Labrenzia sp. VG12: one gene and its partner. The protein of the gene in region 1 interacts with the protein of each later gene in a pairwise test. Links are inferred from orthologs where the notes say so. Each region holds a gene or a part of one and is shown on either strand. Other genes may lie near its edges.

What was found.
Region 2: the proteins of secD (region 1) and pheT interact in binary tests that used the Escherichia coli proteins (3 or more experiments, as listed by UniProt). The link is inferred for Labrenzia sp. VG12 from one-to-one orthologs.

The regions. Positions count from the first base shown.
Region 1 is NZ_CP022529.1:1,171,699-1,174,639, reverse strand. The notes cover bases 9-2,865. They hold secD (protein translocase subunit SecD), read right to left. Parts: upstream 2,314-2,865; coding sequence 703-2,313; downstream 9-702. Other genes in these bases: yajC (preprotein translocase subunit YajC), read right to left, coding at 2,381-2,716; secF (protein translocase subunit SecF), read right to left, coding at 9-686. Outside these bases: more of secF, read right to left, coding at 1-8. UniProt on the Escherichia coli protein: Part of the Sec protein translocase complex. Interacts with the SecYEG preprotein conducting channel. SecDF uses the proton motive force (PMF) to complete protein translocation after the ATP-dependent function of SecA.
Region 2 is NZ_CP022529.1:5,171,055-5,174,202, forward strand. Bases 44-3,107 are described here. They hold pheT (phenylalanine--tRNA ligase subunit beta), read right to left. Parts: upstream 2,753-3,107; coding sequence 335-2,752; downstream 44-334. Other genes in these bases: CHH27_RS28550 (hypothetical protein), read right to left, coding at 44-147; CHH27_RS23900 (phenylalanyl-tRNA synthetase subunit alpha), read right to left, coding at 2,810-3,107. In the rest of the region: more of CHH27_RS28550, read right to left, coding at 13-43; more of CHH27_RS23900, read right to left, coding at 3,108-3,148.

The sequences.
Region 1 (2,941 bases):
ATGTCCTGCAGCGGGCGCTTTTTGTACTTGCGCAGATTCTCGCGAATACGGTCATAGACCACGACGGTATCGTTGAGCGAATAGCCGATAATGGTCAGAACGGCCGCGATACTCGACAGCGAGAAATCCAGCTGCAGCAGCACGAATAGCCCGATTGTGATCACCACATCGTTGGCGGTGGTCAGGATCGCCCCGATGGCAAAGTGCCATTCAAACCGGAACCAGATGTAGAACATGATCGCCAGCAGCGAGGCAATCACCGCAATGGCGCCGGCCTGGGCCAATTCGCCGGAAACACGCGGTCCAACCACTTCAACGCGGCGGAAGTCGACATTGTCGTCGGCAAAGATCGTGCGCACCCGCTGCACGACCGATTGCTGGGCGAGTTCGCCGCCCGGCTGCTCTTCGACACGGATCAGAATGTCGTCTGACGCGCCGAATTCCTGAACCTGAACATCGCCGAGATTGAGCTCGGAGAGTTCGGAGCGGATCGCACCGATATCGGCCGGCCCATCGGTCTTGATCTCGATGATCGTACCGCCCTTGAAGTCGATGCCGTAATTCATGCCAACGGTGAAGAAACCGGCCAGTGAAGCAATCACCAGCAGGACGGACAGCGGAAAGCTTACCTTCCGCAGCCACATGAACTTGATATGCGTGTTGTCCGGAACGAGTCTCAGCAACATGTGTTTGTCTCCCGGATCAAATCGGCAATTTGGACGGACGGCGCTGGCGGATCCACAGAGCCACAAGCAACCGGCTGAAGGTGAAGGCCGAGAAGACCGTGGTGAAGATCCCGATTGCCAGGGTCACGGCAAAGCCGCGCACGGGCCCGGAACCGAGCTGGAACAGAATGACGGCCGCGATCAGCGTGGTGATGTTGGCATCAAGAATGGTGCCAAGCGCCCGGCTGTAGCCGGCATCAATGGCTGAAATCACCGATCGCCCTGCCCTCGATTCCTCGCGTATTCGCTCAAAGATCAGCACGTTGGCATCCACCGCCATACCGATGGTCAGGACGATGCCGGCAATGCCGGGCAATGTCAGCGTGGCCTGAAGCAAGGTTAGCGCCCCGAAAATCAGGAAGATGTTCGACAACAGCGCCAAGTCAGCAATCAAACCGAAACGGCCATAGGCCAGGATCATGAAGACAATCACGGCGGCGCCTGCAATGATCGAGGCAATCCGTCCGGCCTCGATGGAGTCGGCGCCGAGGCCCGGGCCGATGGACCGCTCCTCAATCACGGTCAGCTTTGCCGGCAGAGCGCCTGCCCGCAGCAAGACAGCAAGATCGTTTGCGCTATCGACCGTGAAGTTTCCAGAAATCTGACCGGAACCACCGGTGATCGGTTCGCGGATGACGGGCGCGGAAATCACTTCTTCGTCGAGCACGATCGCAAAGGGGCGATTGACGTTTTGCTGCGTGATCAGAGCGAATTTGCGGGCACCGGACTGGTTGAAGCGGAAGTTCACCACAGGCTCGTTGGAACGCTGGTCGAAGGAGACCTGTGCATCGACAAGATCATCCCCGCCCAGAAGCGGTGCTTCTTCAAGAAGATACGGGAATGGCGGATCGTCCACGGACATCATGACCACTGTTCCCGGAGGTGGCCGGTTCTGCAGCGCCTGTTCCCCTGACATGGACGTGTCGACCATGTGGAACGTCAACTGGGCGGTCGTTCCGATGACATCTTTCAGACGCTCCGGGTCGTCCTCGCCCGGCGCTTCGACCAGGATGCGGTCGCTGCCCTGGCGCTGAATGCTGGGTTCCGTGGTGCCGAGTTCGTCAACACGACGGCGGATAACCTCGATGGACTGCTGCACGATGTTGGTCATGCGGTCCTGAAGGCCCTGTTCGGAATAGGTGAACCGGACGAGACCATCATCATTGACGGTCATCTCGAATTCGTTGACGGGCTGGCCACCAAACAGATTGGTGACAAGCGGATTGACCAGGGGCTCCAGTCGCTCTTCCGCTTCCGCCAGACGCGTGAGATCCCGGATCCGGACCTGCGTGGCTTCGCCCTGAACGCCCAGGCCGGTGTAGCCGATCCTCGGATCCTCGCGCAGGGTCGAACGGATGTCGCCCTCCAGCTGTTTCATCCGCTTCTGGATGTAGTCTTTCTGGTCGATCTCGTAGAGAAGGTAGGCACCGCCCCTCAGATCGAGACCCAGAACCATCTGGCTCTTCGGCAGAAAGTCCGGCCAGCTTTCAAGCTGTTTGGCAGAGAAGAAATTCGGCAGGGTCGTTATGATGCCTGCAACAACCACAAGCAGGATCAGAGCGATCTTCCAGCGGGCGAAATAGAGCATGGTCAAGCCTTAAAAGCGGCCAGGCCGGTCAAACACCGGCCCGGCAAATCATCGGAATGTCGCGGTCTCAGCCGTTGTCTTTCGCCGGCTCGGTCTTGGAACGCACTTCCTGCACCATGGAGCGGACAACACGGACCTTCACGCCTTCTCCCAGCTCGACCTGGATCTCGCCGTCATCGACGACCTTGGAGACCTTGCCGATCAGACCGCCGGTCGTCACGACGGTGTCGCCACGGCGCAGGTTGGCAACCATTTCCTGGTGCTGCTTCATCCGCGTGCGCTGCGGCCGGATGATCAGGAAATACATGATCGCGAAGATCGCAACAAACGGAAGGATCTGGATCAAGAAACCGGAAGCGCCTGCCGGACCGGCTGCCTGCGCATAAGCTGGGGTGATGAACATGTAGTACTCCTAAGGGGGCGCCTTCCTGTTCCGGTCTGCCTAGATGACAGTTTCCGGGAAAACGCTCTTGTTCTGGTCGCGCGGACTATAGCGGCGGCGCGCCTCATTTCAAGCTTTGCAAGCAGTTTCCGGCGTACCGGTATGGGAATAACTGGCGTTTTCGCCCGTCAGCCACCGTGATACTCCTGCCACGACTTATCTCAGGGCCTCACATGGGCCTTTTTG
Region 2 (3,148 bases), 4.0 Mb from region 1 along the record:
CTTCCGGCAAATTCACAGACGCGGCGACAGCCCGACACGACCAAGCTGACCTGCGCCCAGACCCATGACCTGATCGAAAGGTATGGCGGCATCAATCTGAAATCCGGCCAGTTCAAATTCGATCGTTACGTCACGGGCCGCAATCATTGTTTTGCAGGACAATCGGTCAGGACGACCTTTGTGCCGACCAAGGACAGCAAAAAGTGTTCCGTGCTGATATGCGCGGAAGTCGGTCAGCGGAACGACTGATCAGTCGATACCGGCAAACACCACCAAGGCGCAAAAAAGCCGCGCAGCCGGGGCAGCGCGGCTCCAATGTCAGTTTTGGAGCGCTTTAGCCCCGCAACGTGCCGCCGGTCGCTTTTTCGACATTGGCGATGATCTTTTTCGCAACAGCGTCGATCTCTTCGTCCGTCAGGGTCTTCTGGCGCGGCTGGAGCAGGACATCAATCGCGACGGACATCTGGCCGTCCGGAACGCCCTGACCGACATAGATATCGAACAGGGTCACGTCCTGGATCAGGTTCTTGTCCGCACCACGGGCGGCCTTGAGCAGCGCCTCTGCGCTCACATCCTTGTTCACCAGGAAGGCGAAGTCGCGGCGCACCGGCATCAGGTCGCTGGCATTGAGCGCACCTTTGGAGCGGCCCCCCTTGCCTTTCGGCTGCGGCAGGGCATCAAGATAGATCTCGAACGCCACCAGCGGTCCTTCGATGTCCAGCTTCTGCAAGGTCCTGGGATGCACTTCACCGAACACGGACAGGGTGTTTTTCGGACCAAGTTTCAGGCAGCCTGAACGGCCCGGATGGAAGGTCGCCGGAGCGTCCTTGTAGATCTGCAGTTTTTCCACCGGTGCCCCGATGGCGGCAAGCGCGGCTTCGGCATCTGCCTTGGCGTCGAACACATCCACGTTGCCGGCGGTACCAGACCAGTGGCGTCCGGCGCCAGTCATCTTGGCGGTTCCGCGACGGACACCGGCAGCAACCATCTTCTGGCCTTCCGGCGTATCATCGGCAAACACCTGGCCGACCTCGAACAGGGCGACATCGCCATAACCGCGGTCCGCGTTGCGCTGGGCGGCCGCCAGCAGGCCCGGCAACAGGCTAGGGCGCATGTCGGACATTTCGCTGGAGATCGGGTTGGCCAGCGCAAGCGCCGCGTTGCCGCCGCCGAACAGTTCTGCCTGATCGCTTGCAATGAACGACCAGGTGACGGCCTCGTTGAAGCCGCGTGCGGCCAGGGCCCGGCGCGCCTTGCTGCGCCGGATCTGGCCGGTCGTCAGCACTTTCTGGCCAACGGTGCCGGTGGGGGGAAGCGGTGTGAAGGGCACCCGGTCGAGACCGATGATGCGCACCACCTCTTCCACCAGATCCGCCTTGCCTTCGATGTCCGGGCGCCAGCTCGGCGCGGCCACCTTGACGGTTTCACCGGACCCGGACACCCAGAACCCGAGCGATTTCAAGGTCACATTGGCTTCCGCCGGCAGAACCTCGACACCGGAAAGGCGCTGGATCTCGGAATAGGGAAACGCGATGATGTTGCTCGTGTCCGGCACGTCGCCGGCCTGAACGACCTCTGACGGCTCACCGCCGCACAGGTCCAGCACCATGCGCGTGGCCGCTTCCAGGCCCGGCATCATGTAATTCGGATCGACGCCGCGCTCGAACCGGTACCGGGCATCCGTGTTGACGCCCAGCTTGCGGCCGGTCGCGGCAATTCCGTCTTCGTCCCAAAGCGCTGATTCAATCAGCACGTTGACGGTGTCCTCGGTACAGCCGGACGGTTCGCCGCCCAGAATGCCACCGAGGCTTTCCACACCGTTGTCATCGGAAATCACGCAGACCGTGTCGTCGATGTCGTAGGACTTGCCGTTGAGACCGTCGATCTTTTCGCCGTCCCTGCCGCGGCGAACCACCAGGTTGCCGTGGACCTTGTCGGCGTCGAAGACGTGCAGCGGACGGCCCTGGTCGAACGTCATGTAGTTGGTGATGTCCACCAGGATGTTGATGGGCCTGAGGCCGATCGCCGTCAGGCGGTCCTGAAGCCATTTCGGTGACGGGCCGTTCTTCACCCCCTTGACCATGCGCAGGCCGAAGGCCTTGCACATCGGTTTGGTGTCGCCGAAATCGAGCGTGACGGAAACCGGGCAGGGGTAGTCGCCGCGGATCTGCTCGTGACTGCGTTCCTTGAGTTTGCCGAGGCCGGCGGCGGCCAGATCCCGGGCAATGCCGTAAACGCCGGTACAGTCCGGGCGGTTCGGTGTCAGGCCGATCTCGATGACCGGCTCGTCAAGGCCGGCCCATTCGGCATAGCTGGCACCGACGGGGGCGTCAGCCGGTAGGTCGATGATGCCGTCATGCTCGTCCGAAAGCTCCAGCTCGCGCTCCGAACACATCATGCCGAAGCTTTCCACGTCGCGGATCTTGCCGACGGACAGCGTCACGTCGAGGCCGGGAATGTAGTCGCCCGGTTTGCCAAGGACGCCGACCAGGCCGGCGCGTGCATTGGGGGCTCCGCAAACGATCTGGATCGGTTCGCCGGAGCCGGTGTCGACTTTCAGAACCCGCAACCGGTCCGCATTCGGGTGCTGTTCCGCTTCAAGCACCTTGGCAATGTGGAACGGCTTCAGACGGTCGGCCTTGTTGGTGACCTCCTCGACCTCGAGGCCGATCATGGTGAGGCGCTCGACGATCTCGTCCAGGCTGGCGTCGGTCTCAAGATAGTCCTTGAGCCAGGAAAGGGTGAATTTCATTTTTCAATCTCTTCAAGTGTCGTGCAGCGGTTGCCCGCGCAAAAGGCTGGGGACGTCTCAGTTGCCGAGCCGGTCCACCTCCGGAAGGATGGTTGCTGCGCCGTAATTCTCCGCAAACCGGCGTCCGATATCGGAGAAGTCGGCAGTCCAGCGGCTCACCATCTCCGGAGTGATCTGCTGTCCGGTGGCAATCGCCTGGGCCGCTTCCGTTTCGATCCGGTCGCGCAGGATGCCGATCTCGACCTGGGCCGCATATTCCGCCCGGTACTTGCCGAGCCAGCCCATGGCGACGATGACCACCATCACCAGAAGCGCTGCCGTCGAGGTCAGCCCCGCCCATTTGGCGGTTCCGCCGATGCGGCGGTCGCTGGCGATCAGGACGATCGATGCGATGGT